2 regions of the Paenibacillus sp. FSL W8-0187 genome follow, and region 1 is predicted to be linked to the other one. Evidence: a T-box and tRNA genes for the amino acid it is inferred to sense, from the RefSeq annotation. Region 1 holds a T-box; the other holds one or more tRNA genes.

Region 1 (16,108 bases):
CCTTATCCGGCGCCTCAAGCACAAGGGAGGACTGATACTCCGACGTGTTGCAGAAGCGGCAAATATAATCCGCATTGCGATCAATAATGCTGGCAATTTGCTCGCTTACCGGCTTCAATTGCAGCTCCACTTTTTTGCTCATTGGTACGTTTACTTCGGCCCGGATGTTACGTACAGCGCGGATGACATCCATCAGCAGGTTCATTTCGGTAACGGCTTCCGTATTCTCAAACGCCTCATCATAGGTCGGCCATGAAGCCAACATCACCGTCTCGCCTTCATGCGGCAAATGCTGCCAGATCTCTTCGGAGATGAACGGCATGAACGGGTGGATCAAACGCATCGTGCGGTCCAGCACATAGGCAAGCACCGACTGCGTCTTTTTCTTGGCCGCTTGATCCTCGCCATACAGGGACAGCTTGGCAAACTCGATATACCAGTCACACAGATCATCCCAGATGAAATTGTAGAGCAGTCGACCGGTTTCGCCAAATTCGTAGGCATCAATTAGACGCGTAATGTCGCGGGAAGTTTCGTTCAAACGATGCAAAATCCACTTGTCGGCCGTTCCCAGCTCTCCGGAAATGTCGATATCCGCCGCCGTGAAGCCCTCCAGGTTCATGAGCGCAAAACGTGACGCATTCCAGATCTTGTTCGCGAAGTTACGCGCTTGTTCCACGCGTTCCCAGCGGAAACGAAGATCCTGACCCGGCGTACTGCCGGTCGATATCATATAACGCATGGCATCTGCGCCATACTGTTCAATAACCTCAAGCGGGTCGATACCGTTTCCGAGCGACTTGGACATCTTGCGGCCTTCGCTATCCCGGACCAGACCATGGATCAGCGTATCTTTAAACGGCATTTGATCCGTAAATTCAAGCCCTTGGAAGATCATCCGCGATACCCAGAACGGAATAATATCATAACCCGTCACGAGAACGCTCGTTGGATAATATCGTTTGAAATCCTCGCTGTCCAGATTCGGCCAGCCCATGGTTGTGAACGGCCACAATGCGGAGCTGAACCAGGTATCCAGCACATCCTCATCCTGTCTCAGATCATCCTTGCCAAGCTTCACGCGCGCTTCCTCTTCATTCATGGCAACAACTACTTCGCCCGTCGATTCGGAATACCAGGCCGGAATCCGGTGGCCCCACCACAATTGACGGGAAATGCACCAATCGCGTACATTCTCCATCCAATGCAGGTAGGTTCGCTCGAAGCGGTCAGGCACGAAGTTAACGCCCTTGCCGGATTTCTGCGCATCCACAGCTGCTTCCGCAAGCGGCTGCATCTTAACGAACCACTGCGTCGACAGATAAGGCTCAACCACCGCACCGGATCTTTCGCTATGGCCAACCTGATGGACATGATCTTCGATGCGGAGCAATACGCCCGATTCCTTCATGTCGTTTACGATCTGCTTGCGGCATTCGCTCCGGTCAAGACCTTGGTACTTACCGGCAAACTCATTCATCGTCCCGGATTCATCCATCACGGTAATTTGCGGCAGGTCATGTCTCTGACCCATTTCGAAGTCATTCGGATCATGCGCCGGCGTAATTTTAACCGCTCCGCTGCCGAAGTCCTTCTCAACGTACTCATCGGCAATAACCGGAATCTCGCGGCCGACAATCGGCAGGACCAATGTTTTGCCGATCATGTCTTTATAGCGTTCATCCTCCGGATGAACGGCTACCGCCGTATCGCCAAGCATGGTCTCCGGACGGGTGGTTGCTACGGTAATGGAGCCGCTGCCGTCTTTTAGAGGATATTGCAAGTGATACAAATGGCCGTTGACCTCTTTGTACTCCACTTCAATATCGGACAAAGCCGTGCGGGCAGCCGGGTCCCAGTTGATGATGCGTTTTCCGCGATATATGAGCCCTTTATCATAGAGCTTAACGAATACTTCCCGAACCGCGTCCGACAACCCCTCGTCGAGCGTGAAACGTTCTCTGGAGTAATCGAGGGACAGGCCGATCTTGGACCATTGGTCACGGATTGTATTCGCATATAGATCCTTCCATTCCCACACTTTCTCAAGGAATTTTTCACGTCCCAGATCGTATCGGGTAACGCCTTCCTCGCGAAGCTTCTGCTCAACCTTGGTTTGCGTAGCGATGCCCGCATGGTCAGAGCCCGGCAGCCACAGCGCATCATAACCCTGCATCCGCTTTACACGGATCAGAATATCCTGCAGCGTAAAGTCAAGGGCATGGCCGATATGAAGCATTCCCGTAACGTTTGGTGGAGGAATAACAATCGTGTACGGCTCCGCATCCGGTCGTTTGCCAGCTTCAAAGAAGCCGCCTTCCTTCCAGTACGGATACCATTTTTGTTCAGCTGCCTTCGGATCATACGTCGTCGGCATTTCTAACTGGGATTGGTTTTGTTTTTGATCCATATTTTCGTACCTCCGATACTGTTAATCAGTTTTGCCAACCCGAAATGTTTTAGCCTCCGGGAGTGGGCATGAATATCAATGTTTGGCATGAAACAAAAAAAGCCCTTCGTCCTCAAAGGACGAAAGACTGTTCTCTCGCGGTACCACCTTTGTTTCGTGCTTATAAATAATTCATCAACCGTGTCCTCCCATGAAGAACATGAAAGGCTTACGATCAAGCACGACACTTTACGCAGATAACGGCTGCGGCCGGCGAACTCTAACCAGGGTAGCAATCGATCCCTACTCTATCTCAAGTCCGCAACTCCGGGGTGACTTCGGCAAGCTGGTTCCTGCGGAATCTCACAGCGCTTGATAGCAATTCCGCTCTCTGAAGGCCATACCTTCCTACTCTTCCCGTTCAACGTTGTTCTAGCTTATGAAATACCTGTACATATTCTATTCAAATATACCGTGGTTGTTGCATATAGTCAATATTTCGAGTGTTTCCGATCGATTTAGACATCATACCTGCCAAATCAATAAATCTTATACATTGAAAAAGCAGGCCAAGGATGTCCTACCTTGACCTGCTTTTTCTTACGCAATTGCTCCCCCCACCGATTACTGGGGAATGTATAATACCTGTCCTTCTTCCACATTCTGCTCGGACATGCGGTTATATAACAAAAGCTCCCGCGGCGTCAGTTGATAACGCTCGGCAATCACGTCGAGTGTCTCCTCACGCTGTACAATGCACATCCGGACCTTGCGGAACGGCGTTTCCTCGCGGCGGTTACCCAGGAACAGACTCTTCCACTCCACATCCTCAGCCGAAGCCGAATCAACCAATTCCTCCGCCTCTTCTTCCTCGTCCCGAGCGACTTGATCCTGAACCGTTCTGCTCGATTGAAGCAATGAAGATAAGCCTACACCCGATGTGCTGTTTGTGCTGCTGTTCTTCGAGTTGAAGGCCACCTTTAACTCCGGTTTGGTCGGAACCTCTTCAACTTTAACGGAAACCTCCTCCGTTATATCATCCATATCCTCCAAAGGTACTGCTTCCTCAGCAAAAACAGGCTGGGTTTCCTCCGTTTCCGGTGATTCCAGCACCGGTACGGCTTCAACTTCTTCGCCCTTACGCTCAATGACACCAGGGAAACCGGCTGCTGAATCTTCCTGCACCGGCTCCGGATTGGAGGCAGCCCGTTCAAATTGCCATACACTTGGAATCGACGGCTCAGTTGCCTGAGTTTCCGTCTCGCTATGTAAGGCATATTCGACCGTATCCCGGGCTTCAGTCGCACCGGAAATGCTTAGGGTGCTGTCCGAGGCCTGTGAATCCCGAGTTTGGTTCTCGTACTGCGCCCAGGATGCCAGATACTGCTGTGTGCGTGCATCCGTCCCGGACTCTTGGGCTTGGGGCTGAGCCTCGTTGAAGTAAGAAGGTGAAGCCGAATTCGCGTCAGTGTTGGCTCCGCCTTGAAACTGGTCATACGGGTTGGCTGCGAACTGCTGCTCCCCGTTCGAATAATCTGTCGCTTCAGGAGCATGTACCACTGTGAATTCCTCATTGGCCCATACTTGGTCACGGGCTCCTGGAGCCGCCGCCTGAATTCCTTTGAGCGACAGAACTCCTGTAATGTTCAAGCTGCGCTTAGATAACAAATCCACGTCAAAATTCTCGATCTCGACCGCGATGTCATCCAATGATGATACCCGGTTCAGCGGGACCGTGATTTCGACCGGAATCCAGTGTTCGAGCGGCTCCGTCTCTCCGGCTTCGGTGTCACCTTTATACAGGCCTGCAAGAAGCAGATGACCCCGAAGCGTGGCCTGGTCCTGCTGACTGATCACCTGAATGTGCGGGATCAACTCCGCCTCTTCCAATTCATCGATTCCCGGCAAATCTTCCGTTAAATTAATACGCTCGTAAATATCGAACCGCAATCCGTAGGACTGGTCAAACACGGGAATGTCCTCCTTTTTGGCATATACTATCCGTGATCTGTTATCACGGCATGAGCCTAAGTTTTGCCACTCAATTTATCTATATGCCGAAAATAGGAGAGCATGACTTTTTTGCGAATTGTGCGTGAAAGTTACCGGTTCATTCAGGATTTTGCAAATTTTCTTAACGGCCTGCTGACTCTATGATTTGCTCTCTTAACTCCAACATATCCTGAGGCCAGGGCGCTTCCACCTCGATACTCTCGCCCGAGAGAGGATGAGTAAACAACAGACATTTGCCATGCAGCGCCTGGCGCGGGAACGTCTCGGGTCCTCCGTATAAGGAATCTCCCAGAAGCGGATGTCCCATATGACTTAGATGTACCCGGATCTGATGCGTACGGCCGGTTTCCAGACGAATTTGCAGCAGGCTGGCTTTTGGATACACTTCAGATGAGAGAATATGCGTGATCGCAGCCTGCCCGGTTAATGAAACCCGCCGGCGGCTTGCGTGATAGCGGTCTTTGCCTATCGGCAAATCGATTCTCTTCAGATCCTGCGAGACCCTCCCCTGAACGATAGCCGCATAAATCCGGACGATCTTCTTCTCCCGCATGGCCTCGTCAAGCTTTAGCTGCGCATATTCATTCTTGGCGTACAGTACGGGACCTGTTGTGTCCTTATCCAGCCGATGAATATGCCGGACTGCCGTATGAATGCCTTCGGCTTCGTAATATGCAGCTACCACATGATTCAGCGTTGTCTCCGTGCTCTCGTTGTCCGGATGGACCGCCATGCCGGCCGGTTTGTTCACGACCAGGCAGAAATCGTCCTCGTACAATACATCTAGCTCCTGCCATCTCGGTTCGATGCCGTAATCCCGATAAGGAAAAAGGACCAGCCGAAGCCGGTCCCCTCTCCATTGTATCCCTTGCTCATGATGAAGCTTGCGATACAGCTTCTCGGGCATACCGACCGTTCCCATAAGCCACTTGGCAGCAGCCTCGTTCCGATCCGGCTGACCTAACAGCGCCTTGCCCGGCGCCATCTCCAGCCATTCGCCGCGTTTGCTCCAATTGCCCCCGTAACTCATAGGCTCTTGAAGGCATTGTAGTTGGCTTCGATGGTGGCATCGATATCTTCCACCGTATGCGCTCCCGAGATGAACATGCCCTCGAACTGGGAAGGAGGTACGCTGACTCCCTCTTCTACCATCGCTGCAAAATATTGACGGAAACGATCCAGATCGCTTGTCTTGGCCGTATCAAAATTGACAACCGGCGTATTCGTGAAGAAAGGACATACCATGGACCCGATCCGGTTGATCGTAAGCGGAACCCCGAATTCCTTAGCGTTTCGCTCAAATCCGGCCTGAAGGCGAGCTCCCCGTTCCTCCAGCTGTTCATAGATAGCAGGCGTCAACAGTTTTAGAGTCGTGTAGCCGGCCGCCATGGCGAGCGGATTTCCGCTTAGCGTTCCTGCTTGATAGATCGGCCCTGCCGGAGCAATCTGATCCATCAGCTCACGCTTGCCTCCATAAGCACCGACTGGCAGACCGCCGCCGATCACCTTGCCCAGACATGTCAAATCCGGCGTAACGCCATAACGTCCTTGCGCACAGTTTAGATCCACGCGGAATCCGGTCATGACCTCGTCGAAAATAAGCACTGTACCATAATCGGAAGTGACCTTGCGGAGTCCTTCCAGGAACCCTGGCTGTGGAGGTACCACGCCCATGTTGCCGGCCACCGGCTCAACAATGACTGCGGCGATCTCTTCGCCGAACCGCTTGAAGGCAAGCTCTACCGACTCCAAGTCATTATAAGGAACGGCAATGGTGTTGGAAGCCACGCTCTCAGGGACACCGGGACTATCGGGAAGACCCAGCGTTGCGATGCCCGATCCGGCCTTGATCAGAAGGCTATCGGCGTGACCGTGATAAGAGCCTTCGAATTTGATGATTTTGCTGCGCCCGGTATAACCGCGCGCCAGCCGGATGGCGCTCATGGTAGCTTCCGTACCGGAATTCACCATTCGCACAACCTCCATCGACGGCACGCGCTCGCAGACGAGCTTCGCCATCTTCGTTTCCAACAGGGTTGGCGCACCAAAGCTGGTCCCCTTCGCAGCGGTCTCCTGAAGCGCTTCAACGACCTCAGGGTGCGCGTGGCCCATAATCAGCGGTCCCCAAGAACCTACGTAATCGATAAAGCTGTTGCCATCGATATCATATACGCGGCTGCCTTCTCCGCGATCGATATAAATCGGCGTTAGTCCCACAGATTTAAACGCACGTACCGGACTGTTGACACCGCCGGGAATGTATAACTTCGCTTCTTCAAAAGCAGAACGCGATAATTCTTCTTTCCGCATATCTTGGCTCATACTATGCACTCCTAACTCTTTAGTCGTTATTGGTTACTTGCTGCGCATCCAGCGTGCTGCATCCTTCGAGAAATACGTGATGATAATGTCCGCACCGGCACGCTTCATCCCCGTCAGCAGCTCCATCACAATCGCCTGCTCACTGATCCATCCCTGCTGAGCAGCCGCCTTAATCATGGAATATTCCCCACTTACGTTATAAGCGACAATCGGCAGATCAAACTGGTCTCTCAGCAATCTGACAACGTCAAGGTAGGCCATAGCTGGTTTCACCATCAGCATATCGGCGCCTTCCAGCACGTCCGTCTCCGCCTCGCGAAGCGCCTCTCTCACATTGGCCGGATCCATCTGATAGGTTTTACGGTCGCCGAACTGCGGAGCAGAATCGGCAGCTTCACGGAAAGGTCCGTAAAAGGCCGAAGCGTACTTAACCGAGTAAGACATGATCGGCACGTTATAAAATCCGGCTTCATCAAGTCCGGAACGAATGGCTTGAACAAAACCGTCCATCATATTGGAAGGTGCAATAATATCGGCTCCCGCCTTCACTTGGGAAACCGCTGTACGAACGAGCAGCTCCAGTGACTCGTCGTTTAATACATCGCCGCAGATGTGACCGTCACGCTCAAAGGTATGCACCATACCGCAGTGGCCGTGGTCGGTAAATTCGCACAAGCACGTATCAGCAATCACCAGGAGATCGGGATACCACGACTTAATGAGACGGGTAGCCTCTTGGACAATCCCGTCATCCGCAAAACCGGATGTGCCTACGCTGTCTTTGGTCTCAGGAATTCCGAACAGGAGCACAGCAGGAATGCCTAGACTTACGATTTCGTCTACTTCCTCTTTCAAGGTATCGAGCGAAAAATGATAGACCCCCGGCATCGAGGAAATTTCGGATTTCACACCACTGCCATAGGTAACGAAGATTGGCTGAACCAGATCCTCCGTATGAAGCACGGTCTCACGGACCATGCTGCGAATGCCGGCATTTTGACGCAGCCGACGATGGCGTACGATTGGAAAACTCATGACGTATACCTCCTGATGATGTAATTTTTGATCATGTATTTAAAAGATAAGGATATTATGGCGCAACGCGGCGTGGATCGTTCTCATTCCAAATGCACAAGGCCTTCACCAGACTGTCGATCGTCGCTTCCTCGGCGAGGAGGGATACGTGCAGACCGGCTTCCTCTGCCGTCTGGGCGGTCAAAGGTCCGATGCAAGCAATCGTCGATCCTTTTAACAGTTCGGCAGGATCTGCTACGCCCATCCCCTTCAGCGCCTTCAGCAGATTGGTAACGGTAGAGGAACTGGTAAAAGTAACGGCGTGAATGCCGCCATCTTGAAGCAGCTTCAACAGCTCATCATCGTCCTCACCACACAGCACGTTCTCATAGATCACGGCTTCCGTCACGAGCAGACCCATTTCCGTCAGCTTCTCTGGCAGCCACTTGCGTGCCAGATCGCCCCGAGGCAGCAGCACACGCTGACCAGGCTTGAGCTCTGAACCGTAAGCATCGATAATGCCTTCCGCCTGGTACCGCTCCTTAATGACTTCAGCGGCTATGCCGTAATTACCAAGAGCATGGGCTGTTGCTGGACCAACCGCGACGATGCGGGCAGAGGCTAGGGAACGAATATCGCGCCCATTCTCCTTCAAGTGGCGGAAAAAGAATTCGACTCCGTTCACGCTGGTGAAGAATACCCAGTCATACGTACTCAGCTTGTCCAGTGCTTGTTGAACGCCAGCAAGCACTTCGTCCTTCGAAGGCATGACGATGTCGATGACGGGAAATTCATAAGGCTCTCCGCCGAGCTCTTCGATTTGGGATACCAATGCACTGGCCTGGCTACGGGCCCTCGTGACCAGAATTCGTTTACCGAACAGAGGCAGCCGTTCTGCCCACTTCAGGTGCTCCCGCTGAAGCACCACCTGCCCAACAACGATGACGGCAGGCGGCTGAAAATCCGCTGCCTTGACTCTGTCCTCGATGTCCGCCAGCGTGCCCGTCAGCGTATCTTGCTCCGCTCGGGTTCCCCATCTAATAAGAGCCACCGGGGTTTCTGGCGGCCTGCCGTGTTTGATCAGTTGACGACTGATATAGCCGATCTTGGCCACACCCATCATAAAAATCAAAGTCCCCGTTGCATTGGTCACCTTATCCCATTGAATCATCCGGTCCAGCTTTTCGGGACTTTCATGCCCGGTAATGATGGATAAAGATGAAGCATGGTCACGATGCGTCACCGGAATCCCGGCATAAGCCGGAACGCTGATCGCTGAGGTGATCCCCGGTACAATCTCGTACAAGATGCCATGACGGTATAACAGCTCCGCTTCTTCGCCTACTCTACCGAAGATGGTTGGATCGCCGCCCTTTAAACGGACGACCTTCTTGCCTTCCAAAGCATAATCAACCAGTAGCTGATTGATCTGCTCCTGCTTCATCGTATGCCGATCGGGGAGCTTGCCTACATAGACCTTCTCCGCTCCGGGCTTCATCCACCGCAGCAGCCGAGGGCTGGCTAATCGGTCGTACACCACGACATCTGCCTTCTCAATGCATTCCTTGCCTTTAATCGTGATCAGGCGCGCATCGCCCGGTCCTGCTCCCACGAGATAAACCTTGCCTGCCATCCCCTCAACCCCTAACTTGTGCCAGTATCTTCTCCGCTCCTTTAGCTTTCAGCTTTGCAGCCACTTCCACTCCGAGCGATTCAGGGTCGGTTCCTTCGGCGCTTTCCTTCAATACGATTTCGCCGTCAGGAGAGCCAACCATTCCTGTTAATTGTATAACGTTTTGTGCTCCGCGGGAATCTTCGGCATCCACATTCTTCAGGACAGCGTAAGCCCCGATAGGCACCTGGCATCCTCCGTTCAGCTCGCTCAGAAACTTGCGTTCAGCCGCAACGGTTCGTGCGGTGACATCATCATTATAAAGTGAGAGCAAATGCAGCAGCTCAGCATCGTTCTCGCGGCATTCAATCCCGAGTGCGCCCTGGCCAACGGCAGGCAGGCTAATTTCAACCGGCAAGTACGATGTGATCCGGTCCTCCCAGCCCATGCGCTGAAGACCTGCGGTCGCCAGAATGATGGCCTGAAATTCACCATCCTCCATTTTGCGAATGCGAGAATCGATATTCCCTCGAATCCATTCGATCTGCAGATCCGGCCGATAGGCCTTGAGCTGGCTGGAACGGCGCAGACTGCTTGTCCCCACTTTGGCACCTGTAGGAAGGTCATCCAGCGTTGCCCCTTCTTTGGAGATCAGGCAATCACGAGGATCCTTTCTTGCCGGCACCGCGCCGGACACCAAACCTTCGGGCAGAACAGAGGGCATGTCCTTCATGCTATGAACCGCCATATCAATCTCACCGTCGATCATCGCCTGCTCGATTTCTTTGACAAACAATCCTTTGCCGCCTACCTTGGAAAGCGTAACATCCAGTATGCGGTCGCCCTTGGTGACGATTTTCTTGACGGTGAAGTCATAGTCCAGACCATGCTCCTTGGCTAAACGCTTTAAATCATCGATAACCTGTCCTGTCTGTGTCAGTGCCAGAGCACTTTGTCTACTGCCAACTACGATTGTGCGCATCTTTCATTCCTCCTGATTATTCGCAATCCACTGCTTGATTTTATCCTCACTCCAGGGCGCATAACCTTCGCGGCGGATCTCTCCGAGCATATCCATGCGGTATGCCTTGTGCAGCAGCCGTCTGCGTGCATCAGCAGACTCCACCTCTTCCCTAATTACCGAACGCATCCTATATAAAAAATCCAAATAATCCTCATACTCAGGCCCGAACTGTTCTTCGAGATCGTCGCGTATACCGCGTGCGGCCATCGGCCCAGCTCCTGATGTTGATACAGCCAGTGTAAGCCTCCCTCGCCGCAGCACCGTCGGGTTGATAAACGTCCCGGCCTCGCCGTTGCTGGCTACGTTAACCAACACGCCAAGACGATCGGCGTCCTCCGCTATCTTCAGGTTCAGCATGCTGTCGTCCGTTGCCGCATGAACCATGAACGCGCCTGTCAGATCGTCTGATTGATACTTCCGCTTCGTCCATCGAAGAACATTCTCATTGGCCAAACGTTGAAGTTTCTCGCTTCGTAGTATGGGACTTACAATATGTACGCTTGCTCCGGCATTCAGCAGGGTGTCGGCTTTACGTTCCGCCACCTTGCCGCCGCCGACAATCAAGCATAGACGTCCCCTGCAGTTCAGCAGGACGGGCACATAATGATCATCATATGCCATCTGCCATCACACTCCTGACCAACTATGGAAAGCGGACCACGTATTGAGAAAGAAATTCAAAATAATGAATCCATACCCGATTAAGGCCCATATGGCTGCTTCCCTGCCTGACCTTCTCCACAGGCGACGTTTGATGAAATAAACCAAATACATCGCAAGAGCCGTCAATGTAGACAGGACTTTGATATCCAAGAACAAGGTCCATCGCCCAGCCATGGCCACCGACATGACGGCCAAAATGAGCGACATGACCAGAATAATCGTTCCAGCCATCAGCGCTTTATAAGAATAAACATCAAGCTTCTCCAGACTTGGCAGCCTGCGGATCGTATCATTCCATTGCTTGTGCTTCAGTTTCCGGTGAAGGAACATATAAATCGCCGCAAACACAGCCCCGACGGTCAAAGCGGCGAAGCTGACACTCGCCAGGGCAATATGAATAAGCAAGAGACGATGTTCCGTCTCCCAGCTGTACAATGCATTGTCTCCCGCCGTGACCCATAAACGATTGACCAGCATGACGCTAAACCCGACGAGGTTCATTAACAGGACGGCAAATTCCGACCGCTTCAAATACGCCAGGGCAATCGAAGTAATCGATATGCAGAACGCCAGCAGGAACAGGAAATCAAACAGCGTAAACACCGGGAAGTGGAAATGTCCGCCTTCCATCGCTCTGATGCTGATTCCGGTGAATTGTAACAGTGCAGTAATAACAAGAAGCCCTGTGCCTATCCGCTTCGCCACCGAATTGCGTGAAACGCAATCCGAGATATAAAACAGAAGGCTCAGGGCATAGATACAAATGCCGGTGATATAAATTAAGTTTAACAGCATGGGTTTGTACTCACCCTCCTCAAAGGGTGGCTGGGGCTAGAGACACCTTAAGCGGTTTCTCTTCTGCCTGCTGATCTACAGCATTCTTCGTCCGTTCAGCTTTAACGGGTGCAGTTGCTTTCTTGTTGCGGCTGCGGGCTTCCTGCTCATTCTCATGGATCAGGCTTTCCAGCGCAAAGATTTGTGAAAAATAATCCAGTGCTTCACCGCCCTGCTTGCCGCCCGTCATTTCCTTAATCCGGTTAATGGGATCATGCATCATCTGGTTAACGATGCTCTTGGTCAAACGACGGATGACTTTTCGCTGGCGTTCATCCAGTTCTGGAAGCTTGTTGAACAAGCTTTCCATCGTTTCTTCATGAATGGTATTCGACTTCTCCTGCAAGGCCCGAATTGCCGGTCTGACACCGAGCGTCTTCAGCCATGTGTGGAATGCATCCATCTCTTCTTGAATCATTACTTCAATCTTCGCTGCTTCCACCCGGCGCATTTCCATATTGGTCTCTACAATGCCTTCCAGATCATCAATATCGTACAAGAACACATTGGAAAGTTCCCCAATCACCGGATCGATATCCCGTGGCACAGCAATATCAATCATGAACAACGGGCGGGCCTGACGTTTCTTCATGCTCTCTTTAACCCGCTCCGCATTCAGAACATATTCATTCGAGCCCGTAGAGCTAATAATAATATCGACTTCATGCAGCAAATTCTTGGCTTCGGCTATGGTGCACGGCGTCCCTTGGAACTTGCGTGCAAGTTCCTCCGCACGGCCAAGCGTACGGTTGGCTACAATTACTTCCGCAGCACCGTTGGCATAAAGATGCTTCACGGTAAGTTCGCTCATCTTGCCTGCGCCGAGAATCATTACTTTTTTGTCGTTAAACGTACCGAAAATCCGTTTACCCAGTTCCACCGCAGCATAGCTGACAGAAACAGCACTCTCTCCGATCGATGTCTCGGAATGAGCCCGCTTGCCGAGCGTAACAGCTTGCTTAAACAACATATTAAACCAAGTACCGGTGGCATTCTGCTGCTGCGACGTCAAAAAAGCATTGCGCACCTGTCCCAGGATCTGCGTCTCTCCAATGACCATGGAATCCAAGCCGCAAGTAACCTTAAACAGATGGGAAATCGCTTGTTCGTCTTCATATATATAGAGGTGTTGTGTAAATTCTTCACGATTAATGCCGAACCACTGTTCCATAAAACTGCGGATAAAGTAGCCGCACATATGAAGGCGGTCTACCACAACATAAATCTCAGTGCGGTTGCAGGTAGCGACAATGACGCCTTCCAATACGCTCTTGGTCGAATTTAGCTGCTCTAACGCCTTCGGCATGTCTTCTTCCGAGAATGTAAAACGTTCTCTGACTTCCACGGGCGCCGTGCGATAGTTCAACCCAACAACGACGATGTGCATTGCATGTTCACCTGCCTATTTCTCCGAGTAGTTTTGCCGTTCACAACGGACTGTCTTGACCCTGTTCATTATATCACAGTATATTGAGCACCCTTGTCTATTTTATGAAATGTTTATGAAATCCCCATACTTCTTCATTCCATTCATGAAGATTTCTACCTGTAGATCGTACCTTACTATTGTGGATATAGAACACCTTAGATATACGTGTTATTTTCTACGAAATCTCATTTCAGAGAACGACGGACTGGAAATCGACCGTACTTCTCAATCCCCAAAATAAATAACCATGGAAACCTCCATGGTTATCAGTATAGGCATTTTTTTAGAAGGCTGGATTAAACGAGTTCAGCCTGGTTCATCTCAGGCGTTTCCACGGTCATTTCGCCGAGTCCTCGCACGAGTTTCTTAGCATAGCATTTTTCAGGTTTCAAAGCGGATACCAGATAGTCAATAGCCAGTTGCGGATCTACTGTCTCCCCGCAGGTATAACAGTCAATCGCAGCAAAACCTCTCTCAGGGTATGTGTGAATCGAGAGATGGCTTTCCGACAGCAACACCAGCACAGTTGCACCTTGTGGTTCAAATTGCTTGGATTGGACGGACATTACCGTTGCTCCACATGCTTCAGCGGCTTCCACCATCTGAGCTTGCAAAAATTCTGCACTGTTCAATAGTTCAAAATCGACTCCCCAAGTATCAACAGCAACGTGTCTTCCGAAAGTTGAGTATTCCATCTTCCGGTTTCCCCCTTCCTAGGAATAAAATGTTTGAAAATTTCATCCGCTAGGACCTACGTCATTCACTTCCCGAGGGAATAATCTCTCGCAACATTACATGTCCTGAGTGAATCCTGGTTCCTATATTCTTTTCAACGAGATTAAAAATAACATCTATGACGCTTAAATGCAACACCTTTTTCGAAAATAACCCATAAATATTTTACAGCTCAATATATGTGCGAATGAACCACTTGGTGTCATGGATCCGTGAATAAAAAAGGCGCCCTGTTACAGGGCAGCCTCCTTAGGCCTCTAGCACGAATAGGCGTTGATTAAACCGTCGCAGCCGCTCATCTATGGTCTTCGTAATAAGATTATCATTCCCTGCTGCAATCCGTTGGTCCAGAAGCACGTTAATATGATGCTGGATGGATTCGATCTCTTTCTCTGCTTCATTGCTGTTGAAGAGTCGCTGCAGCTCTCCTGCCGTATTCTTGTACTCATAAATGACAATGCTGTCGTTCCCGGTGACTTGCGTAATTCTGTGCACCGTTCCCGCGTGGTAGTCGTAGCTCATCGTAAAGCCGCGATAAATCCGATTCACTTTACCTGATCCCTTAAAAGCCGCAAACAGTTTGCGTACGGCATTTGTCAGATGGGGAGTAACCAATCGGCACGACAGCTCACAGACGTACAAGCCATTCTTGCGTTCAAAGGGCAAATGAACTTCTTCCCCGCTTTCATCTTCGAGCACGAACTCCTGCTCTCCGCTATCCATGACTTTTACCCGGTTAGTAACCCGGAAAGCTTGGGTATACTGCAGAAATTGATCCATTTGAATATCCGTCATTTGCATTGTGGCATTAACATATTCTGTGGCTAACCGCTGAGCCATAAAAATCTCCCTCAATTCTTTTAACTTACTACCATTATACAGCAAATCCAAGCGGTCTTTCCTGTCTTTCGAATGAGAATATCCATCATATTTCATAAAAAAACGGAATTAGCCGGAATCAGAGCGATATTTCCCGCAAGATGCTCACTTTCCTGTAAAGAATTCACCGATTCCCTATATTAGCCTTGAAAAAAATATCACGAAATTAATCGGATCAGGCTTGCTCATTGCCTTCCGTTTCCGAATCCATATATGGCTCTTCCTCTTCATTCATAGTCCCCATATGGGACTCCATGATGGCCCATAACTCATCTTTACCCAGACCGAGCTCGGATGAAAACATGACAAAAGAGTGATAGGGTTTGAAGCCTAGTGTTTCCTTCACGATCTTTACATGCTTCTCACGGCGCGTTTTCGGAATTTTGTCCGCCTTGGTCGCAACCACGCATACCGGCCGGTTATAATGCTGCAGCCATTCATACATGCTGATGTCATCTTTTGAGGGCGGGTGACGCATGTCCACAATCAGTAATACAAGCTTCAGTTCTTCCCGGCTGAGCAAATATCTCTCAATCATTTCGCCAAATGCCGCACGCTGGGTCTTGGATACCTTCGCATAACCATAGCCGGGAAAATCGACCAGATACAGGTCGTCGTTCACCCGATAATAGTTGAGCTGCTGGGTTTTCCCCGGTGTTGCACTGGTTCGGGCCAGGTTCTTACGGGATATCATACGGTTAATCAGTGATGACTTGCCCACATTGGAACGCCCTGCCAGAGCAATTTCCGGCAAGGCGTCTTCAGGATATTGAGCAGGTACGACAGCACTGATGACAAACTCGGCTTTCGTAACTTTCATAATTAGACTTTCCTCTCTAGTGCACTCCCGCTTGTTCAACGAGCGCATGCTCCAGAACCTGATCCATATGGGATACCGGAACGAACTCAACGTCGTTCTTCACGCTGTCAGGTATATCACGCAAGTCACGTTCGTTATCCTTAGGGAGTAATATTTTTTTGTAGCCGGCACGGTGGGCTGCCAGGGATTTCTCTTTCAAGCCACCAATCGGAAGAACACGTCCCCGAAGTGTAATCTCCCCCGTCATGGCCACATCACGGGCTACATGCCGTTTGGTTAAAGATGAGATAAGAGCCGTCGCAATCGTAATGCCGGCTGAAGGGCCGTCCTTCGGAATGGCTCCCTCCGGGATATGGATATGGACATCCAGCTTC
Region 2 (16,108 bases), 480 kb from region 1:
CCGCCGTGTGAGACTTACCTTCGAGGCAAACGCGATCCCAGCAATGGGCTTAACTACTTATGCTTGGGTGAAGAGCGAAGTGAAGCCTGCCGAGGTAGCATCCTTAATTAGTAAGTCCAATGTGATGGAGAATGAGCTGATCAAGATTGAGATCGCTGAGGATGGTTCCTTCTCCTTGACGGATAAAAAGAACGGACAAGTATACCGGGATCTGGGCGTCTATGAAAATACCGGAGATATCGGTAATGAATATATGTACAAACAGCCGGATGGCGAAGCAGCATTGACCACGAAGGGCCAAACCGCCCAAGTTTCGGTTCTGGAAGATACGCCTTACCGCGCATCCATTGAAATCGTTCATAACTGGTCCATTCCGGCTATGGCGGACAGCAAGCTGGATGAAGAGCAGCATGAGCTCATCTATTATCCGAACCGCAAAGCGCAAAGATCGAGCGAAATGGTGCCAATGCGCATTCGTACCGTAATCAGTCTGAACCGCAGCGGTAAAGGCGTGGAGATCGAAGCGACAATGGATAATCAAGCGAAGGATCATCGGGTGCGTGCATTGTTCCCAACGGATCTGCTGGCATCGTCCCATAACGTGGATTCCATGTTTGAAGTGGCAACTCGGGATAATGAACCTGCTGCCGAATGGGAGAATCCAAGCTATACCGCTCATCAACAGGCATTCGTTGATGTCTCGACAGCTACTGCAGGATTGACAGTAGCTAACCAGGGCTTGAATGAATATGAAGTCCTGCGTGACGGCCGGAATACCATCGCTGTTACATTGCTTCGTTCCGTAGGCGAGCTCGGTGACTGGGGGTACTTCCCTACGCCTGAAGCTCAGTGCATCGGCGTGCATACGGTACGTATGGAGGTCATTCCGCATCAGGGCGACGGCATGAAGTCAGGCGCATACGCCGAGGCTTACCAATTCCAAATCCCATGGACGGTTGCACAGACCGGGGTCCATGCCGGCGCTGTCGCATCGACTTCCGCACCGTTTGAATGGAGCCATGAAGAACTTGCGTTCTCTTCCCTGAAAGTGAATCCGAAGACCGGGGATCTGATGCTGCGCTGGTTCAATATGGCAGGCACGGATACTGAGCTGAAGCTGAAATCTTCTCTACCTTCCCAGGGTGTGTATAAGAGCTCTATTCTGGAAGTAGAGGGAGCGGTTCAAAGCTTTGATGGCGATGGAAGCTTCACGCAGCCGGTTAAGCCTCACGAAATCGTAACACTGGGAGTTAAAGTTTCGGTCAAGTAAGAATTTATTATGATATAGTGCTGGGAATGTTGTTGTACATCCCGGTCCAGCAAAGCCCGATTCCGAAATTACAGGGATCGGGCTTTACTCCTCTTGCCTAATGACAGGCAATTCCTGAACGCTCTGAAATATATATAATGAAAAGGCTGCTCTCCCTAGGTCTTTGCGGACGGCTGGAGGGCAGCTCTTTATTGTACTCGGCTTAATTATTGATTTTTCCCTTGGTTTTGGTCTTTCTCGTAAGCAATCAGGGTGATATCTTTGCCTGTAAGCTCGGCAATCTTGGTCTCGGCGTCTTCAATCGCTTTCAAGGTACCTTCATTCCCATTGAGTGAGGCAATTTTATATTCCTCCGAATGGATGTCCATGTGAATCCCCCCTTAGATGGTTGATAACAAATATAATGATAAGTTATCCTATACAAGATGGTTACATACCTGGTATTCAAAAAATTGGAATGAACTTGAGGAATGGAGCGGAGTATGGTTCCTATGCGTCCAATTTAAAAAAGCCAGACACATGAAATGTGTTTGGCTTTTTGCGTTCTTATTTTTGGATGAGGACGGGGGTACTCATTTTCACCTTGTCGTAAAGCCAGCGTACGTCTTTATTATGCATCCGTATACAACCTGCCGACACGTACTTGCCGATCGAGTTGGCGTTGTTGTTTCCATGTATGGCGTACGCGTAGCTAACTCTACCGTTCACTTTCACATTAATGCCGAGCCAGCGATCCCCAAGCGGATTGCGCGGGTCTCCTCCCTTGATGCCTTCCTTGTAGTAAGGTCTGTTCTTCACTTTTTCGTGAATTCTGAACAGGCCTTCCGGTGTATAGGAGGGTTTTTTGCCTGTAGCGACGGGAAATGTTTTTATGACCTTACCTTTTTCATAATACGTCAGTTTGTTGGTGGATTTATCAATGACAATAAACTGTGCGTATTTGGTGTACTTACTGTCCAGCTTCTGTCCGGAAGCGCCTTGGGATACGGCGGGGAAAAAGAAAACCAGCAGTAAGGTGAAGATCAGTATGCGGCTGATGCCCTTAATGATGTCCGATCACCTCTTTTCGTTCTCCCCCATATATATGCAGCTATTCGCGAATGTTGACGGAAATGTGCATAAGCCGAAAAATAGAACAAGTTGTTTTCAAAGAGAGATATAAGGGCGCGGAGGGGACATTCTATCGAATATCGGATCGTGGCTTGGCTGTACGCAAATGACCTCCTGAAGGGATTTCTTCAAGAGGGTTTTCGCGTTCATTATAGCAACCACTTGAAAACGACACTAATGTCGTTTATGATGAAATGAGTTAAAAAAGACACTTATGTCGTTTATATTGAGGTGAAGTTCATGGAATCGATATTGATGTTAAAGGCGGGAGAGGGATGACTTATGTGTCCACGGGTTAGTGAGGAATATAAACGGGAGAAGAAGTTTGAAATTTTGACGGCAGCCAGGCGCGTCTTTATCAGAAAGGGCTATACCCGCACCGTGATGCAGGACATTATGGATGAAGCGGGCATGTCCCGCGGAGCCGTGTATGCGTATTTTGATAATGTGGAGCATGTATTTATAGAGGTTCTGCGTTTTGACGACCAAGAGACGCTCGGTTTTTTTGAACCGGATCCGCAATATCCGATATGGAATCAGTTGATGGACTGGGTTCAGAAACAGCAGGGTGATATTTCGCTAATCCAGCATTCACTTGTATTGGCCAGGGCGGAATTTTTCCTGTCTTCCTCTTATGTTCATGCCAAGAAGGAGTATCCCTATATAACTGAACGTTATCAGCTGACCGTTGAGGCCATGGGCCGGGTCATTCGAAAGGGCCAACAGCAAGGGGAGTTTCGGCCGCGATTGGAACCGGAAGCCATAGCACGTTATATGATTTCGTTTCTGAACGGACTGATGCTGGATACCTTCCAACTCGGACCGACGGTGACTTGCGTGCCGGAGCAGTTGGAAACCTTCATACATTCTCTCAATGCAATGTTAAATCCGATAACACTAGAACCATGATGATGGAAAGGGTGTTTTTTGAATGCTATTTGAATCTGCTAGACTTGCTTGTCGAAAAATGACGATAAACGACGCGGAGCTGTACCATTCCTGGCGCAATGACCTAGAAGTGATGCAATCCACCAGTCCCAACCTGGATACTTATCAACTGGAGGAGACAAAGGACTTCGTTCAGCAGGTGATCCTGGGTTCTTCCTCCTCGAAGAGCTATCTGATCCAGTTGAAGGAAACCGGCAGACCGATTGGCATCATGTCATTGATTCATATCGATACCAAGAACCGGAACGCGGAATGTATCATCGACATTGGCGAAAAGACCTATTGGGGCAAGGGTTACGGCTTTGAAGCGATGACGCTTTTGCTTGATTATGCTTTTTTGGAGCTGAATCTGCACCGGGTAAGCTTGCAGGTATTTTCCTTCAACCATAACGCGATCAAACTGTATGAAAAAATCGGATTTGTCCAGGAAGGCAGCTCCAGACAGAGCTTGTACCGGAATGGCGTCTGGCATGACATTGTACACATGGGGATATTGCAGAGCGAGTATATGCGTCAAAAGGTTGATTTTCCCTCCCTTCCATAATAAGGTAGGTATGTGAAGACAATGAGGGAATGGGAGAATAATATCATGTCTGAAAATGAAGTGTTATTGATTCAAGACCTGCGCATGAAATATGATAATCGTTATGTGCTGAACGGTATCGACTTGGAAGTACGCCGCGGCGAGATGATTGGATATATCGGTCCGAACGGCGCGGGGAAGAGCACGACGGTCAAGATTATGCTTGGGCTGGTTGAGGGGTACACGGGGACAGTGCGCATATTCGGTCAGGATATTTCCGATGGGAATATCGATTACAAACGGAGAATCGGATATGTGCCTGAGGTGGCGGAATTGTACGATCAGTTAACGGCAGCCGAGTATTTGACTTTTATAGGCGAGTTGTACGGACTTACATATGATGCAGCGGATTATAAGGCGAAGCAATTAATGGATTGCTTTGACATGGAAAAGGCTTATCACTCACGGATCGCTACGTTTTCAAAAGGAATGCGGCAAAAGGTGCTGCTGATCTCGAGCCTGCTGCATGATCCTGATCTATTGTTCCTGGATGAGCCCTTAAGCGGGCTGGATGCGAACAGCGTGATGGTAGTCAAGGAAGTACTGGCCCAGCTGTCTGCCCAGGGCAAGACGATTTTTTATTCCTCACATATCATGGACGTCGTTGAGAAAATCAGCAGCCGGATCATTCTGCTCGCTGACAGCCGGGTAGTGGCGGACGGAACGTTCAAAGAATTGCAGCAGCATTCCCATGAGGGGTCCCTGGAAGAAGTGTTTAATCAGCTGACGGGGTTCCATGACCATGCCCGTATTGCAGAACGGTTCGTATCGATCGTTCGGGAGGGAAGCTGATATGGCGGGATCGGATTCATCGTTTCGGATGCTGAAGATACTGGATCGATTTCAGGGAATCATCTCGAGATTGGGTGTCGACTATAAAACGCTGCGCCGGATACTCCATGTCAAATTGTTGATGGATTCGAGGCGCGCACCCGTCATATTATCTTCTAGCAACCGGAAGAAAGAAGAGCAGGACAAGAACCTGTTTGTCAGCTCCCTCTGGCTGTATGGCTTAATCGGGCTTGTCCTGACGCCGTTTGTGTTCTGGAGCGATCCGGAATATTTAATGCCGATGAGCATCCTGTCTGCGATCCTAATGTTCCTGATTATGAGCTCCATGATTTCAGATTTCTCATCCGTGCTGCTGGATGTGCGCGACCGCAGCATTTTGATGACGAAGCCGATCGACGGTCGAACGGTCGGATTGGCGCGATCGATTCATGCAGGAATTTATTTGCTGCTGCTAACCGGAGCGCTCTCAGCAGGCTCACTGGTCGTGGGATTGATCAAGCATGGCGTGCTGTTCTTTCTGATCTATATCCTGGAGTTAATACTGATGAATATGCTCATTCTGGTGAGCACCTCCTTGGTTTATCTGTTGCTGCTCAAGTATTGGGATGGAGAGAAACTGAAGGATCTGATCAATTATGTACAGATTGGACTTTCCGCCACGCTGGCCATCGGCTATCAGTTTGTGATCCGTTCCTTCGATCTGATTGATTTTCATCTGGTATTTAAGCCAGCCTGGTGGCAGATTCTGCTTCCGCCGGTGTGGTTTGCGGCTCCGTATGAGTGGTTGTTTGGCGAGGGGAGCAGGTGGCTGGCTGTTCTCTCGTTGCTGGCTGTATTCGTCCCGATTGTGTTTATGATCGTCTATGTCCGTTATATTCCTTCGTTCGAGCAGCATCTGGAGAAGCTGGCTCACAGCGAAGCGGGAAAAGGGCGGGAGCGCGGGCGATTGGACAGATTCTTGGCCAAAATGGTATGCGGGTCGCGCACGGAGCAAGCTTGTTTCCGACTATCAGCCAGCATGCTGAAGAACGAGAGAGAGTTTAAACTTAAGGTGTATCCTACACTTGGGTTGTCCGTGTTATTGCCTTATTTATTCTTTGTCTCTACGATCCGTAACTCCTCATTGGCGGAAATCAGCCAGGGATCGTCGTACTATGTACTGCATAGTATGCTCATCATGATTATCACCGTCGTTATGATGCTGAAATTCTCCGGCAAGCCCAAGGCCTTCTGGTTATTTGGCGCAGCCCCGATGCAAGGCATGAATCCTTTGTACAAAGGGGCTTTAAAGGCTTTTGCCATCAAAATGTTCGTGCCGCTGTTCATTGTGAACGCGATCGTGTTTCTGATCGTGTTCGGTACTCGGATCATGCCGGATATTCTCATCATACTCCTTACCGGATTGGTGTTGATTCCCTTGTCAGCCAAGGCAATTCTGCGCAATCCACCGTTCTCTCAAGCGTTTAATATGGCGCAGCAGAAAGACGGCTGGTGGGTATTGTTATTCTTCTTTGTTATTGGTGGACTCTGTGGTTTACATTATGCAAGCAGCACGATTCCTTATGGTATGTTGGCCTATATCCTCGCGCTGCTCGTTGCGAATGGCTTGGCATGGGCCAAGCTGTATAAGTAAATTGGGGAAGGCATCCGAATGGATGCCTCTTCTTTTGTTTTGTCAGATCATTGTATACTTGCGTTTAAAAGCGGTTGAGCTAGAACGTAAGTTCGTATATAATGAAGATATAGCAAATTAACTCTCTATTTCACTCTTCATTTCATAAATCCATGATGGATTCCCCCACTAATGTATTTAATTACCTGTTGTTATGCCTTCCGGGCCTTATATAATCAACTTAGATGATGTCAGGATGTTAAATAGTAGGATCTGAGTTTATTCTGGCTTAGTCATATTCACAAGGTCGTGGATTCTTGATAACTAATGCTTGGTTTTCGTTTGGTTAAAAACGACGTTTATTGTTTTTGCATTTTCCATCACAGTTTCCAGACATATAAGAAGTGGCAGGCGCCATCGGAATTGACCTCAAGAACATGCATCATTAGGACGACTCGATAGAAACTGAGGGTCTGTCGGTATATCGTTTATTTATGGACGTTATAACCATCAGTGTAATCAGGTTACATCGGGAAGTGGCGTAGCACACATTTAACCATTTCTTATGGTGTAGGGAGGAAATCTTTGAATGGAAGTTATTTGGTTTATGGTGTTTTCAACATTTGAAACACTGGCGATTTATTCACTAATCATGACATTGCTTAGATTTAAGACAACAGAGTACATATGGCAGGCGTTGATTGTCATGATCCTTGCCAATTTGCAAAGTTTCGTTATGCGCAACGAGCTTCAATTGGATTTTCTCGCCCCTCTCATTACCGTGCTGATCTTCGTTTTCTTGTTTTCTGCCATTATTAAGATCCCAGTTATCTGGTCGGCGATATGTACCATTCTGGGGTATATGTTTTATGCTCTAATTCAGGCCTTTTACATGCTATCATTGTATGGCTCAATCGAAGCTACACACAACAATGAAGTAGATGGCTATGTACTTCAGCTATTATCGTCAGTGACGGGTTTACTCATTTCTTGGATTATGTATAAGTTTGCAATAGGTTTTACATATGATCTCGAAAAGTTGCGTATTAAATTTGAGCACATCTTACTAATCTCCCTCATCGTAGTCGTTTTGATCTTATTGGCGATATTATTTTATCTTAATCGGTTATGGCTTCTTCTTCTCTTTTTTGGTATAACTTTTGGTATTTTCTTATTTTATGCGATCCAATCAAAGGAGTGACAATTCATGATTGAAAGAGCCGCCCTTTGGATATCGGAAGGCATTAAACGACAAGTGCCTGAACACCCTTCATCTGTTGGAGTTTTAAAGCATGCGATCGCAATTCTATTAAATATACTATTTATTGTTACATTTACTTTATTATTATCCATTTATACCGGACATATGAAGCAGGCTATTACAGGTTTGATCGGTTTTGCACTGCTAAGACAGTTCTCTGGAGGAATCCACGTTAAGACTGGCGCTGGTTGTATTGTTATTACTACTGCTTTGTTTACTGCAGTGTCTTTTGTTGATTTAGGCGAACTGCCTACACAAATTTTGAACATCCTAAGTTTTTTGTTAGTCGTTTTATTTGCCCCTAGTAAGATTGCCAAGCAATCAAGAATACCAAGAAAACATTATCCTAAACTTCGTCTAATTAGCTGTATTATTGTTGGGGTGAACTTTCTCATTCAATCACCAACATTATCCATAGTATTCTTTATCCAGGCACTGAGCCTAATTCATTTGAAGGGAGGTGAGTCAAGTGTCGGTAATCAACAAATCTAAGCATGGCTTATTTTCATTTATCGCATCTGCTCTTACGGTGGTGGCTGTATTCTTTGTTAATACTGCAAGTCCTGTTTTTGTGTATAGTGGTGATACACCCGAAGAGCTCTTGAAATAACCTTTCTAAATATGAATCCATTATTATTCTGTTTATTGAATTCCGGTACCTACTAGGTGCCGGATTTTTCTTTTACTATCAACATCAACAAAGCATGATCATGCAAATTAAACTGTAGTCATCATGACCAGGATTTATAAATTGCTGCGTCCTCCTTTAATCAAGTGCAGTCAGGGTAAAATTGACATTGCTAAAAGAACGAATGTTCGCATATAATACAAACAAACGTTCTGGTTAGAGGTGGTGGCATGATGTTTAAGAATTACATGGAGCAAACCATTGAAATCATATATGAAGACAGGAAAGGGAATATCACCCAACGGAAAATACAGATACACAGTATTCGGGATCATCGGATACGGGCAACGTGTCTGGAGACTGGAAAACCTCGGGTGTTTAATGAACATAATATTCTGTCCTGGAGACCCGGGAAAGGAAGGGGAACGCATGCTTCCTGACGGAACGAATATGGCTGAGAATCTCGGTCAACCCAAATAGACAATAGGTTTAGAAAATGAAAAACCCCTGAAGCCAATGGCATCAAGGGTTTTCGGTAATGATCTGTAGTGGGCTCGAACCACTGACCCCTACCCTGTCAAGATAGTGCTCTCCCAGCTGAGCTAACAGATCATGAAATATTTAAAAAGGTAATTCATATATTACCAGCAGACAGTGTGGCTGTCAATGGTTTTCTCGTTATAAAAAATCACATTCCGGTTCAGACTAAATACAGCATGATTATGCCAATGGAGGAGTGTGAATGGCATGGCAGGTGGGAAATTCCATCATTTTAATCGAGCCAGTCTGGTGCTCTCGTTGCTGGGGGTATCTGTACTAGGGAGCGGTTGCAGTATCCCGGAGAGAACGTCGGTGCAGCTGGAGCCGCTACATGGGCCTGCGGCGCCTGTAATGCTTGAAGTTTACGGACGTTCGATAGATCAGGACGTATATTCTAAGCAGGGAAGCGGAGCACTGGAGCCGGTATCCCCGATGGATTCGGTGGATACCTTACGCGATCTCCATCCGTAATGGGTGCAGCAACGTCTATAACAAATCGGTCATACCAATATCCTTACCTTTTGCTCGAACAGCGAGCAGAGCAAACCGCCGGCAGGCAAGCTGGCGATTTGCTGTAAAACGGCCGATGCTATTCCTCATCCCATTTGCGGGAATAACCTTTTTTAATCGCCCAAAAGATAGGGTAGATGATGATGGCTGAGATGATAACAGCCCAAAATATCGTGGTTCCCATGCCCATAAAGGCAATGCTCCTTTCAAAAAAACGTTAGCTTATACTATACAGGAAAATGATTATTTTGTATAATATTTCGATCTGCGATATTACAAGGAATTGATTCTACATAAAGAGGTGTTGAAATTGGCAGCAGAAATCATAAATGTATCAACCGAAGAGCAGTTGCAGCAAGCGCTGGATATCCGGAAGGATGTTTTCGTGCTTGAACAGAAGGTTCCGATTGACCTGGAGATTGATGATTACGATCGTCTGGACTCCGATGCACATCATGTCCTGATCAAGTCGGAGGGACAGTACGCGGCAACTGGACGTATCACCTATTACAATAAGGACTCCGCCAAAATGCAGCGCATTGCGGTACGTAAGCCATTCCGATCCAAAGGGATAGGGCGTGTGCTGATGATGGCATTGGAAACGCAGGCGCGTGAATTGAAACTGCAGTATTCCGTGCTGGATGCCCAGGTGCAGGCGGAGGCGTTTTATCGCAAGCTGGGGTATGAGACGATTTCGGACGAGCCGTTTGATGATGCTGGCATTCCCCATGTTCGTATGAAAAAGGAACTGTAGGCATCTTCTTAACTATAAGGTGGCTGATGATCCCATCGTTCTAAAAAGGAAAGACCTCGAGTATCGACTCGAGGTCTTTTTAGGCATGAATTAAAAGCTTGGCATATTATCCAGGTTGTTGCTGGGATCGCCATCCGCATTGGAACGAAGATGTTCATCTCCGTCACGTCCACGGAATACGTTCACGTTTTTGATTTCTTTATTCTTGGCCATCTGTTGTGCAGTCTTGTAGTCCACGACACTACCGTTATCCAGCTTCAGTTCGATGATGTCGCCGTCGCCATTTTTACGGACGCCTACGACTTCTTGTTGTGTATTATCCATATAGATCGCCTCCCGGAATTAGTGTTCCCGGGAACCCTCATAAACTATTCATCTATATTGAACTACAATTCGTATACCCGCTGCTGCTCCACAAATTCCATGATTCCGGTCTTGCCAATGAAAGCTTCGACCTCATCACTGTAATGCATGAGATAGGTGCGTTCCTGAATTTCTTCAGGAAGGCTGAGCAGCTCATCCAGTGTCGTATGAACCTCGCCGGGGCCTTGCAGCTGACATTCATGCAGAATCACTTCACAATCCCGCTCATTCACCAGTTGGTTGAGCAGGATCGGATCGAATACCATGTCAGCACTGTAAAATATCCGATCATTCAGATAAAGCGAATAGCTGTCCTTGCCGGGAATATGCTGGGTATGAATCAGCTCTACCGAGATGCCTGATGAAATATGGGCCTTCACTCCCGGTTTCAGAGGGTGTACGTCAAATACATCATGCAGGGAGGAGATATGTCCCTGTTGATATAATCCGCCTTTGAGTGAATGTTCCCATATCGGTTCCACCAGCGATTCAGCAATGTAAAGCGGGAGTTTGCGGTTGTATTTCATTTTCATCATAAAGGCAAGCTCTTCGAGTCCGCCCACATGGTCGGCATGAATGTGTGTGATAAGCACGGCATCGATATCGTTAAATGTCTTATTCAGCTGATGTAGTGCCATTGGAGCGGTGATGCCGCAGTCGATCATAAGTGTGAAATTCCCGTCATGTACCAGTGCGTTATTGTTATAGTAGTTCTTGGCAAACGCACTGCCGGTGCCAAGCATTTGTAATGTCAGTGTCAATGGATGAAACCTCCTGATGATATGATATGTAGTCCAGTATGCTAATGTATATTTTAACGAATTCCACGTTGATTTACACGGATTATATGATCGAATCGGCCCTGAAATGCAGTATAATTCGCGATAGGCACAAACCTTACTGCATGAGGAAAAAATTTTACCACAAAGTGCAAAATTGTCCGCAACTTGTTTTTTGACATGTAGTATACACATATAACAACAAGATGAGCCAATGGAGGGAAATGAATATATGAAGTGGAAAAAAGTGATGGCATGTATGTTAGTGCTCTCTTTAATGGGTGGCAGCACCCTTTTGTTTGCAGATTCTGTCAATGAGCGAGTCCGTGTCTGGCTGAACGGTCATGAATTGAAGGATGGTGGATATTTAATTGATGGCAAAACCTATGTGCCGGTTCGGGAATTCGACGGGGCTGTGGATTGGAATCCCGCGAATGGACAAGTTCACGTCATCAAGCCGAACGTGCATATTTTTCTGTTTAAAGGAGATACTGTATTCGGCAACGTGAACAAGGGTAAGCTGAAATTCAATGTTTTTAGCCAGGTGGACAGCTTAAACAACGATATACACTCAGTGAAAGTAGCGATTGAGGATCCTTCGGGCAATATCAAAGATATTCAATCCGAGGTTGTAAAGGACCGCAAGGATAACTTTTGGTTCCGAACCTATGACTTCACGTACGATTTTAAAACAACAGGTAAGTATTCGGTTGGTTTTTATGTAAAAGTAAAAGCTGATTCGGATTTTGTGAAAATTGCTGAAAAAGTCATTACTACGCTCAATTAATGGGTTCTTTGGCTGTCTGGCAGAAATTGACCTGGAGAAGCTATCCGTGATACGATACGAAAGTATGATAATTTAACCGAAGTGAGGTTTTTTCAATGAGTGAACACAAACATGAACACGGAGATGCTTGCGGCTGCGGTCACGATCATGACCACGACCACGAACATGAAGAGTTTGTGCTGACATTGACGGATGAAGAAGGAAAAGAAGTAGAGATGGTTCTTGTGGAGACATTTGATGTCGGCGAGAAACTCTACGCGCTTTTGCTTGAACGCGAAAATCCGGAAGCGGACGGCGTCATTCTACGTATGGAAGAAGAGAACGAGGAAATGGTTCTTTACAATATTGAGGACGAAGAAGAATGGAATGAAGTAGAGGCGGTTTACAACGAACTGGTCGCTGCTGCAAACCAGGAATAAGACTCCTAAGCAATAAACCCGGTGCGAACCTCTTGCACCGGGTTTATTGTATTTACAGCTGCCATTTTAGAATATAGGATCCGTTTCCACGATGACTTTAACATTTTGGATACTGCGGTCCTCAGGACCTTTCACCGGAAGGCCTACCTCGACATGATCGATAATGTAATCGATGTTTTCCTGGGAAATCACTTCGCCCGGAAGCAGAATCGGAATGCCTGGCGGGTAGACATAGATGAATTCGGCAATAATGCGTCCTGCCGATTCCTTGAAAGGTACAACCTCTGTATCCCCGTAAAACGCATCGCGAGGGATAAGCGACAACTGCGGAATTTCTGGTGTTTTCACAACCAACTCGTTAATCTCATTCACATGCATGTACTGATTCGAAAGCTCGCGGAGCGCTGTCAGCAAAATATCGATGGCCTCCTGATTGTCTCCCGGTGTAATGAGGCACAGAATATTGTACATATCACTGAGCTCAACTTCAATATTGTAGTGATCCCGCAGCCAGTTCTCGGTTTCATATCCTGTAATGCCGAGATGGCGTACATGGATCGTCAATTTGGTCGGATCATAGGAGTATGTTGCTTCTCCGCCTAATATTTCTTCACCGAAGCTGTACAAACCTTCGATTTTATTGACTTCCTGACGTGCATATTGCGCCAATTCAATCGTCCTTGCTGCCATTTCTCGTCCATGCAGCGCCAGACTGCGGCGTGAAGTATCAAGCGATGCCAGCAGGATGTAGGAGGTGGAGGTTGTGGTCAGCATGCTGATGATCGTCTGTACGCGATAAGGATTGATGTATCCGTTCTTGGTATTCACGTTCAGTACGGAGCTCTGCGTCATCGAGCCGCCGAGTTTGTGCACGCTGGTCGCAGCCATATCGGCCCCGGCTTCCATTGCCGACATCGGAAGATCTTCATGAAAATGGATCAATACGCCGTGCGCCTCATCCACGAGAACGGGTACGTTGTAGCTATGAGCCAAATCCACGATTTCTTTCAGATTGGCGCTTACGCCGAAGTATGTCGGGTTAATGACCAATACGGCTTTGGCGTCAGGGTGACGTTTTAATGCTTTCCGGACCGAGCTGATGGTGATGCCGTGATCGATCCCCACATTGGCATCCTGGGCAGGCGATACGAATACAGGCTTGGCCCCGGTAAAAATGATGGCGGAAAGCACGGATTTATGGACATTGCGCGGTACAATGATTTTATCGCCAGGCGAACATACCGACATGATCATAGTCATGATCGCTCCACTTGTTCCTTGGACACTGAAGTAGGTGTGATCGGCACCGAATGCATCGGCGGCCAGCTTTTGGGCTTCCTCGATGACGCCTGTAGGTTGATGTAAATCATCCAGCGGCGCAATATTGATCAAATCTATAGAAAAGGCGTTATCCCCTATAAATTCCCTAAATTCGGCATCGGTGCCGAGGCCCTTCTTATGTCCCGGAATGTGAAATTGCACGGGGTTTTTGGCCGCATGTTCTTTAAGTGCGGTGAAGAGCGGTGTACGACTGTGGTCCATGGACGTTGTCACAACCTTTCCCTATGTTTATTTTCTTATGATTTGTTGATTTCTGTTTTTATATAAACAAAATTGAGTATAGCAAAATAGGGGGGGAATGCAAGGAGAATGAACGGCTTTTTTTGCTTTGTCCAGCAACGCTTCATACTTTAGACATATTAACAAGATCTTCATCGTTCCTTCATTAAAATATCATCCATAAGAAAAACGTCTATCGACGTACTTTCTCAGAAGACAGACCGCGGTTAAAGGAAGTTTTTCTTGCGATTATAGAATTGTTCAGCTTCGCTGAAAATTTATAAATTCTATAATCTTAAAAAAAGAGCTGCACCAGCAGCCCTTTTCATCAACATATCTTGCTCATTAAAACGCCATTTTATAAAGCGGCAGCAGCGACTCAAACGTCTCCTGCACCTTTTGCACCAGCTCGTCCCCTTCAAGCTTGACGGCTTCCTCGCGCGGGATGCGCAGTCCGCACATGACTTCAGCCTTTTTCACCTGCTTCAGCTTCTCAATCAGACGCGTGAAATCCTCCTCGCTCATATCCTGATGAGGGGTGCCGGACGGGTTCATGTGATCCATGGACCAGTAGAAATTTTTGGGCAGCGCCTTTGCTGTTTTCTTCAGCTTGGCTTCCAGGTTGCTGGCAAACACGGTCTTATTGGGACTTTCGTAAATAATCGCGAAGATGACAAACAGATGGGTTCCGAACATGCCTACCTCAAAATGAGGCAGTGCTTTGTACCCGCGTTTGCTGGCAGCCCAAGCGACCCAAGTGTCAATGGGAGGATTGACAGTGCGTCTTGCATGCTTGGCGACATGCACAAACATCTCTTCCCCAGCCAAGACGGATACATAGGGGGCGAGCTCAGCCCCTAGCGCCTCCAGCTTGGGTCTTACCCGTTCAATGAGAACCTCCATACGGGCTTCAAGCCCGGGAACGGAGAATACGTCGAAATCTTGATCTGTAAATCCGGTAACCGTCATGGATGTGATGGCCTCCCTGTTGTAGATGTTATCGTTACTAAACTCGGTTTTTGGATAACTTATTATAACATAAGGCGAATGGACATCACGCATTACCCAGAAAAGCTTCACCGTATGTTCATGTGGGCTAAAAATAGTCAATAAACCAAGTTACCGTTACATAAGATGGAGTATAAGATATAGATAAGACAACATCAAAAGCAGCCATGGGGGAAATCTTCACCGCCGTTTAATGATCGGTAGTAAACCGGAGGAGGGAGTGCCGTGAATAAGAGCGAGGAAGTGGAGTATTGCAACCTGGAGCTCCGGTTTGATCGCCGGCATATCCAGGACCTAATCAAGGAATTGATCCAGGAAGGATATTCGCTTTATTGGAGCGAGAATGATACGCAGTTTGTCATTTCAATCCGAACAGGTCGCAAGCTGGTAAAGCTGCGGTTTCAACGAACAGGAAGCGGTTTTAAACTAGTAGGCGATTATATGATCCGTGATCCCAAACTCGCGGAATGGATGGAGAAATTGATCGAAAATACCCGTGGCCATGCTGTCGTGAAACGTTTCAAGGACCGGCAAATATTGATCGAGAATATTTTGTTCGGTGAGGTCATAAGGCTTGTGGAAATATCCGGTTACCGGCAGCGGGTGCTGTTTCAGAAGGGGACGCCGATGACGGAGCAGGAAATGCTGCGGTTGTTTGAATCGGATGTAGGGGAACAGCGATTGCTGCTGTCCAGACTGGAAACCGACGATGAGCTTGAGAAGCTCCATGCGGCACTGCAAGAGGGGAACGAAGACAAAATTTTGGCTTGCAAGCAAAGACTCCGTGAGCTTTCCTTGGAGCTGATGAGGCTGGAGTGGTAACTACTTCTATCCGGATACAAGTTTAAAGCACGAACAACACTCCGAAACAGAAGGGGTGTTTTCGCGCGTGTTCTGATTTTGTGACAGGGGTTCACTTGTCAAATGAAAAACGTTAATATAAGATTATTGCAAATCATCTCGGATAGGGATGGGTTGTTTAAAAATATATTGGAGCAAAGGATGGAGAACCAGATGTCAAAACAACAAATCGGTGTGATTGGCCTTGCTGTAATGGGAAAAAACCTGGCCCTGAACATCGAAAGCAAAGGCTTCACCGTTTCTGTATATAACCGCTCTCCGCAAAAAACGGAAGACATGCTGAAGGAAACCGAAGGCAAGCAAGTGAAGGGGACATTCTCGAT

The links. A T-box is a leader RNA that pairs with one kind of tRNA and senses whether it is charged. The one in region 1 lies ahead of MKY48_RS08050 (valine--tRNA ligase), so its partner is inferred to be a tRNA-Val.
Region 2: it encodes a tRNA-Val, which carries the amino acid that the T-box ahead of MKY48_RS08050 (valine--tRNA ligase) is inferred to sense. The anticodon was not compared.

Annotation. Positions count from the first base shown of each region.
Region 1 covers NZ_CP150206.1:1,846,612-1,862,719, reverse strand. The annotation lists gene MKY48_RS08050 (valine--tRNA ligase) at 1-2,410, opposite strand, end outside; T-box leader at 2,523-2,823, opposite strand; gene MKY48_RS08045 (LysM peptidoglycan-binding domain-containing protein) at 3,014-4,360, opposite strand; gene MKY48_RS08040 (RluA family pseudouridine synthase) at 4,524-5,432, opposite strand; gene hemL (glutamate-1-semialdehyde 2,1-aminomutase) at 5,429-6,724, opposite strand; gene hemB (porphobilinogen synthase) at 6,758-7,759, opposite strand; gene cobA (uroporphyrinogen-III C-methyltransferase) at 7,815-9,371, opposite strand; gene hemC (hydroxymethylbilane synthase) at 9,376-10,332, opposite strand; gene MKY48_RS08015 (NAD(P)-dependent oxidoreductase) at 10,336-10,995, opposite strand; gene ccsA (cytochrome c biogenesis protein CcsA) at 11,002-11,832, opposite strand; gene hemA (glutamyl-tRNA reductase) at 11,852-13,258, opposite strand; gene speD (adenosylmethionine decarboxylase) at 13,597-13,995, opposite strand; gene MKY48_RS07995 (non-ribosomal peptide synthetase module) at 14,285-14,875, opposite strand; gene yihA (ribosome biogenesis GTP-binding protein YihA/YsxC) at 15,090-15,734, opposite strand; gene lon (endopeptidase La) at 15,751-16,108, opposite strand, start outside.
Region 2 covers NZ_CP150206.1:2,329,534-2,345,641, forward strand. The annotation lists gene MKY48_RS10265 (alpha-mannosidase) at 1-1,270, shown strand, start outside; gene MKY48_RS10270 (hypothetical protein) at 1,477-1,638, opposite strand; gene MKY48_RS10275 (L,D-transpeptidase) at 1,817-2,320, opposite strand; gene MKY48_RS10280 (TetR family transcriptional regulator) at 2,663-3,289, shown strand; gene MKY48_RS10285 (GNAT family protein) at 3,312-3,872, shown strand; gene MKY48_RS10290 (ABC transporter ATP-binding protein) at 3,918-4,703, shown strand; gene MKY48_RS10295 (hypothetical protein) at 4,705-6,336, shown strand; gene MKY48_RS10300 (hypothetical protein) at 6,905-7,516, shown strand; gene MKY48_RS10305 (accessory gene regulator B family protein) at 7,523-8,068, shown strand; gene MKY48_RS10310 (cyclic lactone autoinducer peptide) at 8,109-8,186, shown strand; gene MKY48_RS10315 (hypothetical protein) at 8,438-8,644, shown strand; tRNA gene MKY48_RS10320 (tRNA-Val) at 8,744-8,816, opposite strand; gene MKY48_RS10325 (hypothetical protein) at 8,952-9,215, shown strand; gene MKY48_RS10330 (GNAT family N-acetyltransferase) at 9,565-10,008, shown strand; gene MKY48_RS10335 (DUF3892 domain-containing protein) at 10,099-10,332, opposite strand; gene MKY48_RS10340 (MBL fold metallo-hydrolase) at 10,395-11,132, opposite strand; gene MKY48_RS10345 (copper amine oxidase) at 11,383-11,937, shown strand; gene MKY48_RS10350 (DUF1292 domain-containing protein) at 12,033-12,356, shown strand; gene MKY48_RS10355 (aminotransferase class I/II-fold pyridoxal phosphate-dependent enzyme) at 12,423-13,898, opposite strand; gene MKY48_RS10360 (DUF1054 domain-containing protein) at 14,262-14,885, opposite strand; gene MKY48_RS10365 (hypothetical protein) at 15,150-15,746, shown strand; gene gndA (NADP-dependent phosphogluconate dehydrogenase) at 15,939-16,108, shown strand, end outside.